2 regions of the Faecalicatena sp. genome follow, and region 1 is predicted to be linked to the other one. Evidence: a T-box and tRNA genes for the amino acid it is inferred to sense, from the RefSeq annotation. Region 1 holds a T-box; the other holds one or more tRNA genes.

Region 1 (5,945 bases):
GTCATTACAGGAATTTTACTGCTGATGCTGACAGGATTTAATTTCCAGGATGCTCTGGCCGGTGACCGGGAATTCGTTCTGACAAGACCTTGTGGGATTTTTCTGCTTGTCTTGTTTGTCGGGTTTGTGATATCTGCAGTGATCGATGCTTTGTACTCCAGAAAGAAGATCGCCGAGTCCGGGGAACCGGAAGAGGAGTACGAAGCGCTGACACCGCTGCGCAGTGTGATCTATGTTGTGATCGGAATTGCCGGCATCATTATCGGCGGTGATTTTGTGGTGGAGAGTGCATCAGATATTGCAGCAAGCTTTGGATTAAGCCAGACATTTATCGGTTTGACCATTGTGGCACTTGGAACTTCCCTCCCGGAACTGGTGACTTCCATGGTGGCTGCGAAAAAGGGAGAGAATGACCTGGCTCTGGGGAATGTTGTGGGATCTAATATTTTCAATATCCTCCTGATCCTGGGAGCATCCGCATCGATTGCACCGATCACGGTGAATGCCCTTGCAGTGCAGGATACGGTTATCCTGATCGTGGGAAGCCTGCTTGTCTATATCTGTGCGATCAGCAAAAAAGGGCTTTCTAAGCTGGAAGGGTTCATGTTCCTTCTGTTTTACGCAGTATTTTTTGTATATATTCTAAAGAGATAATGTGTTCAGTTACATTGCTTTTTTGAGGGATTTCTATTATACTTTAAGTTAAAGCGGCTTGACCGGGAAATATGTCCTTGCGGGCTGCGGCTCAGGACAGCAGGACAGTCCCGCAGGCAGTAGATTCCCGGAACGATAGGGAATTAAACAATAGGTGGCAGATAGGCAGAATTGAAGCCTTGGAGCGAAATAAAGTTTAGGTGAGGTAAAATGGAAAATCAAGATTGGGAGAAATTAGGCGAAGATATCAGCAGGACGGTCCAGGAGGCGATAGACTCCCGGAACTATAACCGCCTGAACCAGACGATCACAAATACGATCAGTGGCGCCATGGATACATTGGAGAAGAGTCTGCACAATGTCGGGGACGTTGTGGATAAGACTGCGCGGAATTTTCAATATCAGTCCCGCCCCCACGGCACACAGTGGGAGAAAAAGGGGTATCGGTATAACCGGCAGCAGGAACAGAACATGTACCAGGGGAGATACCAGGGAGGCGAAGCGAAGCGGGCCGGTACTTACCAGCAGAGACAAGGCGGTGCTTTTAACCAGGGGCAGCAGACTGCATACAGCCAGGGAAGCCGGGCCGGATACAGATCGTCAGAACAGCGCGCGTCACAGACGGAAGTGCCGTCTGCTCCTATGAAGCGTCAGGAATTGTTTGCAAAACCGACCGGGGCAAAGGTCGGCGGCATTATCATGACGGTTATGGGATTCTCCATAGGAATCTCAATGCTGTTCACTTTAGGAGCACTTGTCACAGGCATCCTTTTATCACCGGAGACGATGCCTCTTGGCATATCTGTTATGGTGATACTGGCGGTATTGGCAGGGATATTTACTGTCGGGGGATGGATCCTGGCAGGGGCAGGTACTTCACTTTTAGGAAAAGCAAAGAGATACAGCCGTTACCTTGGCATGCTTGGAGAAAAGGAATACTGCGAGATCAAGTATCTGGCAGATAACATTAAGAAGTCCAGTAAGTTTGTGACGAAGGATATAGAAAAGATGATCCGTAAGGGCTGGTTCAGACAGGGACACTTAGACAGCCAGAGGACCTGTCTGATCACGAGCAACGAGGCATATGAACAATATCATGATCTGATGGAACGCATGGAAAAGCAGAAGTTAGAAGAGAAGCTGAACCGTGAGCAGCAGGCTAAGGAACAGGAAAAGCAGGCAAAAGACCAGAAGAAGCTGGATCCGCAGGTGCAGGAGATCATCCGTACAGGGGATGAGTATATTAAGAAGATCCATGAGAGTAATGATGCGATCCCAGGGGAAGAGATCTCTGCGAAGATTTCCCGGATGGAGGTATTGGTGGACAGGATCTTTGACAGGGTGGAGCAGAATCCCGAGAGTATTTCTGATATCCGCAGGCTGATGGAATATTATCTTCCTACGACAGTAAAGCTTCTGGAGGCTTATGAGGAATTAGATTCTCTGCCGGTCCAGGGCGAGAATATTATTACATCTAAGAATGAGATCGAAAAGACACTGGATACTTTGAATGTGGCTTTTGAAAAGCTGCTGGACAGTTTGTTCCAGGATACAGCGTGGGATGTATCGTCTGATATATCTGTGCTGAATACAATGCTTGCCCAGGAAGGGCTGACAAAAGATGATTTTTAAATCAGGTTTGGAGGAGAGACTATGAGTAATGAATTTGAAGCATTTGCAACAACCCCCACATTGACACTGGAGCCTTTTCCGCAGGAAAAAAAGGCCGTTCAGCCGGTTCCGGAAAAAGAAGAGGCATCTCTTGACGACAGTATTTTAACTGAAGAAGAGAAGAAGGCAGTGGATGCCTTTGTCAGCCAGATCGATCTGACGAATTCTTCTGTCATCCTGCAGTATGGTGCGGGGACGCAGAAAAAGATGGCGGACTTTTCAGAGTCTGCACTTGAAAATGTAAAGACGAAGGATCTGGGCGAAGTGGGTGACCTGCTCTCAGGTGTTGTGAGAGAGTTGAAGGATTTTGACGAGGAAGAGGAAAAGGGCTTCCTGGGTATCTTTAAGAAGACCTCCAATAAGATCAATGCCATGAAGGCTAAGTATGCCAAGGCGGAGACCAATATCAACCAGATCGTGAAGGTACTTGAGAATCACCAGGTGCAGCTTCTGAAAGATGTGGCGATCCTGGATAAGATGTATGAAGTGAACCTGACTTATTTTAAAGAGCTTTCCATGTATATCCTGGCAGGTAAGAAAAAACTGAACCAGGTGCGCAGCGAGAATCTGCCGCAGCTTCTTCAAAAGGCACAGCAGACAGGGCTTCCCGAGGATGCGCAGGCGGCGAAGGATCTGGACTCTATGTGCAACCGGTTTGAGAAGAAGATCCATGATCTGGAGCTGACACGTACCATCTGTATCCAGACAGCACCGCAGATCCGTCTGGTACAGGGGAATGATACCCTGATGGTGGAGAAAATCCAGTCTACAGTTGTCAATACGATCCCGCTGTGGAAGAGCCAGATGGTGCTCGCTCTGGGTGTGGAGCATTCCGCACAGGCAGCGGCTGCCCAGAGAGAAGTGACGGATATGACGAATGAACTTCTGAAACGCAATGCCGAGAAGTTAAAGATAGCGACAATTGAGACCGCAAAAGAGTCTGAGAGAGGCATTGTGGATATTGAGACCTTGAAGAACACGAATGAATCTCTGATCTCTACCTTGGATGAAGTGATGAAGATCCAGCAGGAGGGCAGACAGAAACGCCAGGAGGCAGAACGTGAGATGCAGAGGCTCGAGGGTGAGCTCAAGCAGAAGCTGCTCCAGGTACAGGGATAAGGCATTTCGGCCTGAAGTCTTGACAAAATATGGCTTTTCGAGTAAAATCACAGATACTATGAGCGATGAACGGGATTAGTATATACTTAGAAGTGCCGCAGAGAGGGAGTATAAAGGTGCGAGGCTCCTGCATGGAAGGTATAGAACCGGCCCGGGAGCTGCTGTGGGAAACCGCGGCGTAGAACCGGCGTTAACGGTGTATGAGTGAACTGTGTCAGAGTATGCAGTTAATTAGGGTGGTACCGCCGAGACTTTCGGTCCCTTTTTTGGAGGGAAGAAGGCTTCGGCGGTTTTTTTCTTCCCCGAATATGAAAAGAACGAGGCACATGCCCCGGAGAATGGAAAAGGAGACATATTATGGCTAAGGAAAAGAAATTAGTTGAATCGATCACATCGAGAGATGAAGATTTCGCACAGTGGTATACGGATGTCGTACGCGAAGCAAAGCTGTGTGATTACTCAGGTGTAAAAGGATGCCTGAACTATCTGCCAAACGGTTATGCGATCTGGGAGAATATCCAGTCAGACCTGGATAAGCGCTTTAAAGAAACTGGAGTAGAGAATGTATACCTTCCAGTTTTGATCCCGGAGAACCTCCTTCAGAAGGAAGCCGACCATATCGAAGGTTTTGCACCGGAAGTGGCATGGGTCACACACGGAGGACTGGAAAGACTCCAGGAGAGATTCTGTATCCGCCCGACATCAGAGACATTATTCTGTGACTTATGGAGTAAGACAGTACAGTCCTACCGGGATCTGCCGAAGGTATGGAACCAGTGGTGTTCTGTGCTGCGCTGGGAGAAGACGACAAGACCGTTCTTACGTTCCAGGGAATTCTTATGGCAGGAAGGACACACCATCCATGCAACATATGAAGAGGCAGAGCAGAGAACCCTGACTATGCGCGATGTTTATAGAGATTTTATTCAGGATGACCTGGCGATCCCGCTTATCTGCGGACGCAAAACAGAGAGTGAAAAATTTGCAGGAGCGCAGGATACCTACACTGTAGAAGCGCTGATGCATGATGGAAAGGCGCTGCAGTCAGCAACCAGCCATTTCTTCGGAAGTGCATTCCCGGATGCGTTTGAGATCAAATATGCAGACAAGAATAATGAACTGCACAGCGTGTACGAGACCTCCTGGGGATTGTCCACAAGGATCATCGGTGCGATCATTATGGTACACGGAGATGACAGCGGACTGGTGCTGCCGCCAAGGATCGCACCTGTACAGACAAGGGTGATTCCGATCGCACAGCATAAAGAAGGCGTTCTGGACAAGGCCAATGAACTTCTTGAGGCATTAAAGGCTGCCGGATACAGAGCGAAGATCGATGATTCTGAGAAGAGTCCGGGATGGAAGTTCAGCGAGCAGGAGATGCTGGGTATCCCAACAAGGATCGAGATCGGACCAAAGGATATCGAAAATAATCAGGTAGTAGTCGTACGCCGTGACACAAGAGAGAAGATCGCAGTATCCCTGGATGAGATCACAACAAAGCTGGCTGAAATCCTGGAGACGATCCAGAAGGATATGTTCAACAGAGCAAAGGCATACCTGGATTCCCATATTGATACTGCAGTCACCATGGATGAGATGAAAGAGAAATTCCAGGAGAACCGTGGATTCATCAAAGCAATGTGGTGCGGAGATGAGGCATGTGAGGACGATATCAAGGCACAGACAGGCGGGGCATCCTCAAGATGTATACCGGATGATGAGGAGCACCTCTCAGATGTCTGCATCTGCTGCGGAAAACCTGCGAAACATATGGTATACTGGGGCAAATCATACTAGGAAATGAAGCAGAAGGGGTGAGGCACTTTTGCAAAGGGGTCTGACCCTTTTGCAGAGGGGTCTGACCCCTTTGAACAAGACGAAACAATAAAGTTGACACGGAGGCGATGAAGATGAACAGGGAAGAAGCATATAACATTCTTACAAAATACATGACTGGAGAGAGATTTCTCCAGCATTCTTTAGCAGTTGAGGCAATTATGAAGGGGATCGCAAAGAGGATCGCGCCGGATCAGGTGGAACGCTGGGGAATCGTCGGATTGCTGCATGATCTGGACGAGGAGCAGTGTGAATGGCAGGAGCATCCGGAGGTGCACGGACCGACATCTGTGGAAATTTTGAAAAAAGAAGGTATAAATGATCAGGAATTGTTCGATGCTATATGTGCGCATAATCCGGCATCAGGTGTGAAAGCGCATACGAATCTCCAGTATGCGGTACTGGCGGCAGACCCGATGAGTGGATTTTTAAAAGCGATCGCCCAGATCTACCCGGACAAAAAGATCGCAAGCGTAAAGCATAAATCAGTCAATAAGAGATTCCGCGAGCTTCGGTTTGCATCAGGAGCGAACCGGGATTATATGGAAGCGATCGAATTTACCGGATTGACTCTGGATGAGTTTATTGACATTGCATTGGAAGAAATGTGCAGTATTGCGGATGATTTGGGATTATAAGAGGTGTTATAGGTAAAGTTGCTG
Region 2 (5,945 bases), on a different contig from region 1:
TGTAAAATATTGAACCATGGCCGATGAAAGCCGTGAACTTTATTGTAGGTCCATCGCAGTAGATGGGACACTCTAAGATATCCAGGAGGGAACAGATATGCCAGGTTTAACATTGACAGCAAATGCAGTACGTATAGGGTTTTCGAATGTAAATGAGATTCAGGAATTTGTGCAGACAATTAAGGATTACCGAGGTGACCTTGACCTTGTTCAGGGGAGAATGGTGGTTGATGCAAAGTCAATCCTGGGAATCTGCAGTCTCAATATGCAGGAGGAGATGGAACTTCAGGCTTATAATGGGGACTTTGACGGACTTAGAGTTAAGATCAGTAAGTTTATAAGATAAATAGTGAGAGGCGTTTTCTGTTGAAGAAGGCGCCTATTTTTATGTTTTTAAATTCTGTTTTTCGTGGTAAAATATATTCCATATATCAGGAAATGAGGAGCTTTTGTTGAAAGATATATAAAGGTACGATTACGAGATAATAATGAAGGAGTGGAATAATATGAAATTCACAAAAATGCAGGGAATAGGCAATGATTATGTATATGTAAATGGATTTGAGGAGAAATTGGACGCTCCATCGGAGACGGCGGTCAAGGTCAGCGACCGTCATTTTGGAATTGGCTCGGACGGGCTGATCCTGATCAATCCTTCCAATGTGGCTGATTTTGAGATGGAGATGTACAATGCGGATGGCTCAAGAGGAGAAATGTGCGGAAATGGAATCCGCTGTGTGGCGAAGTATGTTTATGATTACGGTCTGACAGACAAGACGCAGATATCCATTGAGACCTTGGCAGGAATTAAATATCTTGATTTGACAGTAAAGGACAAGAAGGCAGTACAGATCAGGGTAGATATGGGGAAACCAATCCTGGAGCCACAGCAGATTCCTGTGGCTGCAGAGGGAAGCAGTGCTGTGGATGTCCCTATCCTTGTGGATGGGCGGGAATACAGAATGACATGTGTCTCCATGGGAAATCCTCATGCAGTCATTTATATGGATGAGATAGATCATCTGGAAATTGAGAAAATAGGACCGAAGTTTGAAAAGCATGAACGTTTTCCAAAACGGGTCAACACAGAATTTGTTAAAATATTAGACCGAAACACGGTGCAGATGAGAGTTTGGGAACGCGGTTCAGGAGAAACACTTGCGTGCGGAACCGGGGCATGTGCTGTTGCAGTTTCCTGTATCTTAAATGGTCTGACAGAGGATAAGGTGACGGTGAAATTACTGGGTGGAGATCTTCTGATCGAGTGGGACAGAGAAGCGGACAAAGTCTATATGACAGGACCTGCAGAAGTTGTGTTCGATGGTGAATGGAACGGATAATATCAGGTAAGAATAAACGTCAGGCAGGAATAACCAAGAGACTAAGTATACAAAAAGGAGAACGGATATGTTTAAAATAAATGATAACTATTTAAAATTACCCGGCAGCTATTTGTTTTCAACGATTGCCAAAAAAGTGAATGCATATACGGCAGAAAACCCGGACAGAACAATTATCCGTCTTGGAATCGGAGATGTTACCCAGCCACTGGCTCCGGTTATTATAGAATCTCTGCACAATGCAGTAGATGAGATGGGGGATGCAGAGACATTTCACGGATATGCGCCGGATCTGGGCTATGAATTTTTAAGAAATGCGATGGCAGAGCATGATTACCGTTCCCGCGGCTGTGACATTGCAGCAGATGAGGTATTTATTTCCGACGGTGCGAAATGTGATTCAGGCAATATTCAGGAAATCTTTAGTAGAGATAATAAAATCGCGGTCTGTGATCCGGTATACCCTGTTTATGTAGACACAAATGTTATGGCAGGAAGGACTGGCACTTATGATGAAAGGACCGGGACTTGGAGTGATGTTATTTATATGCCGTGTACAGAAGCCACAGGTTTTGCACCGGAGCTTCCAAAAGAAACACCGGATATTATCTATCTGTGTTTCCCGAATAATCCAACGGGATCGACCCTGACAAAAGCACAGCTTCAGGAATGGGTGGATTATGCAAACCGTGTGGGTGCCGTTATTATTTATGATGCTGCATATGAAGCATATATTTCGGAGAAGGATGTGCCTCATACGATTTATGAGTGTGAAGGTGCAAGGACATGCGCCATAGAGCTGAGAAGCTTCTCTAAGAATGCAGGCTTTACCGGAGTCCGCTTAGGCGCTACGATCATACCGAAGGATTTGAAATGCGGTGACGTGACGCTGCATTCCCTTTGGGCAAGACGTCACGGCACAAAGTATAATGGAGCTCCCTATATCGTTCAGCGGGCAGGTGAATCAGTATATTCCAATAAAGGCCGTGAACAGCTTAAAAAACAGATAGCATACTATATGAATAATGCAAAAATAATCTATCATGGTTTAAAGGATGCAGGCTATAGTGTGTCTGGAGGAGTCAATGCTCCTTATATCTGGTTAAAAACCCCGAAGGGAATGGATTCCTGGGAATTCTTTGACTACCTGCTTGAAAAAGCGAATGTGGTAGGAACCCCGGGCTCTGGATTTGGGCCAAGCGGGGAAGGATATTTCCGGCTCACTGCATTCGGCAGCTATGAGAATACAGTAGCGGCCATGGAACGGATCAAGGCATTATAAAAGGGGACAGAGCGACCTGCAAAGGGGTCTGCAAAGGGGTCTGACCCCTTTGCACTCCGTTTTCTGAATATTCAGAAAATAACGCCTAAAAATTTTTTTTGATGGAAATTAAAAAAAGGGGTTGATTTTTTCCGGGAGTTTGTTATAATAACCATGTTGCGTCGGACAAGACAAAACAAAATGCTGATGCGGATTGGTGTAATGGCAGCACAGCAGACTCTGACTCTGTTAGTAGAGGTTCGAGTCCTCTATCCGTAGTTAAGAATCTGCGAAAGCAGATTCTTAATTTTCTCTTTAAGAGAGACAAAAGTTCATACATATCGGAGTGTGGCTCAGCTTGGTAGAGCGCTACGTTCGGGACGTAGAGGTCGCAGGTTCAAATCCTGTCACTCCGATTACCGAGATGAGATACCGGAGTTCCTTGGAAGCACGAGGGATACCGGTTTTTTTATATCTTTATTTTTTGACCGGCAAACGGACTATCCATTCCGATAGTCCGAATGTCCGATCAAAAAGTCCACACTGACGCCGAACAGATCTGCCAGCAAAATCAAGGAGTCAATTCCACATTCCCGTTTTCCTCGTTCATAATTTGCGATAGCCTGACGGCTTGCACCGAGGTAGTCTGCGACTTGATCCTGCGTCATGCGGTGTGACAGTCTAAGTATTTTCAATCTCTTTGCAAATAAATTTTCCATAAATTGATGCCCCCTCATTTATATGTGATTTCACAATACCCCTGTCTATCTATCATACCACTATCCCCTGTACTTTTCAATTGACCATAATTTCCCAATCCTCCCCGCAACAGACCTTGATCAGATTATTCTAGACCTTAAATTCACTCCTGATTTTCTATGTTTATCTGGCAATACCACAGCAGGAACAGTATAATAGAAGAAAAATAACGAGAAAGTAAAAAGGCAGGTACAGATTCATGGAAAAAGAGCTGATAAGGAGCTGCATTGATTGTGCAGCCGTGAATTGCGATGTGGGAAATAAGACATATCCTAAGTTTTGTGTGACAACAGAAAACCGGGACGAGGCTGTTATGGAGGAAGCACTGAGTTTATATGAGGAGGAAGAGAATCACAGGATCATGATCGAGGCGGCCAATGTTGAGGCCGAGTTCTATGGTATGATGACGAGAGTCGAGGAGACGGCAGAGTTTGCCAAAAGGATGGGATTCAAAAAATTGGGAATCGCTACATGCGTGGGTTTGATCAGCGAATCCAGGATACTGGCATCCATTCTTAGGAAAAAAGGATTCGAAGTGATTGGCATAGCATGCAAAGCCGGGGCAGTAGATAAGACACGTGTTGGAATCGATGAAGCCTGCAAAAAAGTGGGGAAGAATATGTGCAATCCCATTCATCAGGCAAAACGTCTGAATGCGGAAAACACAGAGCTGAATATAGTGATGGGACTCTGTGTGGGGCATGACAGTCTGTTTTATAAGTATTCGGAAGCACCGGTGACAACACTCGTGGTAAAGGACCGGGTATTGGGACATAATCCGGTGGCAGCACTCTACACGGCGGGTTCTTACTATAAACGTCTGCTTACGGAAACAGAAGAAAGTAAAAATGAATAGACTGTTTTTCCAGAAGCTTTTTAAGATAGATATTAGTGTAGTTCTCTTCCGGCTTCCATGCAATATTTTAGACTTTCCGCTGCGAGGCATATTATGTTATATTAGAATCGCTAAAGAGGACGAAGTATATAATACATGGAGGTTATCATGAGTAAATATGTGATTTTCGATATTGACGGTACATTGAACCAGACTGCGCTGTATGCCCTGGAAGCCTACAAAAGGGCATTGAAAAAGAGGGGAAGGGAGGCTGAGGAGACGGAGATATTATCCTGTATCGGCCTGAGTCCGGCGGGGATCATAGAGAAGCTTTTCGGAAGCCTGGAAGGAAAGGAGCTGTCTGACTGGCGCAGGGACATCAGAGAATATGAATTCCGTCTGATGGAAGAACATGCTGCGGCCTTTCCGGGAGTGAAAGAGAGCCTGGATAGGCTTCTTAAGGCAGGTTATGAATTGGCGGTCTGCTCCAATGCTTTTCCGGAGCACATTGAGCATGTATTGGAAATGATAGAGCTTAAGGACTATTTCCCGGTGATCGGTTCCCTGAAAATGGGTAATACCAAGGCAGAGGTCTTGGGAACACTGCTTAGGCAGCTTGGCTGTGAGGCTGCCTGTATGGTGGGGGATCGGAAGTTTGATATTGAGGCGGCAGGAGAAAACCATATTCCAGTTATAGGCTGTGCTTATGGATATGCACCGGAAGAGATCCGGTCTGCAGACCGGGTGGTAGAAAACGCGGGTGAGATTGCAGAGGCAGTGATGGCTTTGATCTAGCTGAAAGAAGGGTTTTGAATGAACAAAAGGACTGTGTCTATCATAAACGAATTAAATCAATTGGACAGGCTGATACAGATTTCTGATCTGGCAGACCAATTTCAGGTTTCCCAGAGGACCATTCGGAATGATCTGAATGCGATCAATGAGATCCTGAGGGAAAACAGCCTTACAGAGCTTGAATTAAAAAGCGGGGGACAGATCCATAGAAATGAAGATTTTCCGAAGATATTAGGGTTGGTGTCTGATAAGGATTACTATGTGTACAAGCTCTCCAAAGAGGAACGAAAAACGATCGCAGCAGCTATGCTGATCAGCTCTTCAGAATATATCACTCTGTCTACCATTGCAGACAGCCTGTTTGTAAGCAGGGCAACGGTCATCAATGATCTGGACGATATCAAAGCCTATATCCGTTCTGGAAATCTGGAGGTTTTGTCTCATCCCAACAAAGGGCTGCGTGTGGAGGGAAGAGAAAGTGATAAACGCCTGTTCCTGATGGGGCTGGGTGGTGCAGCAGATACCATAGATACAGGTGGACGGGCGGCAGAAGAGGATGCAGCCTCTAAATATATCAGTGTCCGGGCTGGAAACAAGATCACCATCCAGAAGATCCTGAGTGAGCAGGAACATCTGCACAAGAGTTTTCTTACAGATGATTCCTTCCAGAAGCTGATATTATACCTTGGGATTATGGTGAATCGGAATCTCCAGGGGGAGTATATGGAGATCCGCAAGAAAAAAGATAACAGTAAATACAGGATGGCACAGGATATCCTGAGATATATCTCCCAGTACTGCCAGATCAACACGACGGAGGATGAAGTTCAGTTCCTGAGTGAAATGCTGACGATGGCCCGTTATATCAGGCAGAGGTCTAATGAACGCGAGGCCGTCAGAATACAGCTCATTACGAGACAGTTTATTGAAAATATTTCCGAAGAATTGGAGATCA

The links. A T-box is a leader RNA that pairs with one kind of tRNA and senses whether it is charged. The one in region 1 lies ahead of proS (proline--tRNA ligase), so its partner is inferred to be a tRNA-Pro.
Positions count from the first base shown of each region.
Region 2: it encodes a tRNA-Pro, which carries the amino acid that the T-box ahead of proS (proline--tRNA ligase) is inferred to sense. The anticodon was not compared.

Region 1 is NZ_JBZUUL010000047.1:293-6,237, reverse strand. It holds gene AC4OGX_RS20305 (calcium/sodium antiporter) at 1-654, shown strand, start outside; gene AC4OGX_RS20300 (5-bromo-4-chloroindolyl phosphate hydrolysis family protein) at 865-2,286, shown strand; gene AC4OGX_RS20295 (toxic anion resistance protein) at 2,308-3,444, shown strand; T-box leader at 3,501-3,710, shown strand; gene proS (proline--tRNA ligase) at 3,802-5,244, shown strand; gene AC4OGX_RS20285 (HD domain-containing protein) at 5,358-5,921, shown strand.
Region 2 is NZ_JBZUUL010000036.1:151,602-157,546, reverse strand. It holds gene AC4OGX_RS16920 (HPr family phosphocarrier protein) at 98-346, shown strand; gene dapF (diaminopimelate epimerase) at 507-1,340, shown strand; gene AC4OGX_RS16910 (LL-diaminopimelate aminotransferase) at 1,408-2,622, shown strand; tRNA gene AC4OGX_RS16905 (tRNA-Gln) at 2,810-2,880, shown strand; tRNA gene AC4OGX_RS16900 (tRNA-Pro) at 2,944-3,017, shown strand; gene AC4OGX_RS16895 (helix-turn-helix transcriptional regulator) at 3,102-3,320, opposite strand; gene AC4OGX_RS16890 (DUF1847 domain-containing protein) at 3,560-4,216, shown strand; gene AC4OGX_RS16885 (HAD family hydrolase) at 4,364-4,990, shown strand; gene AC4OGX_RS16880 (BglG family transcription antiterminator) at 5,009-5,945, shown strand, end outside.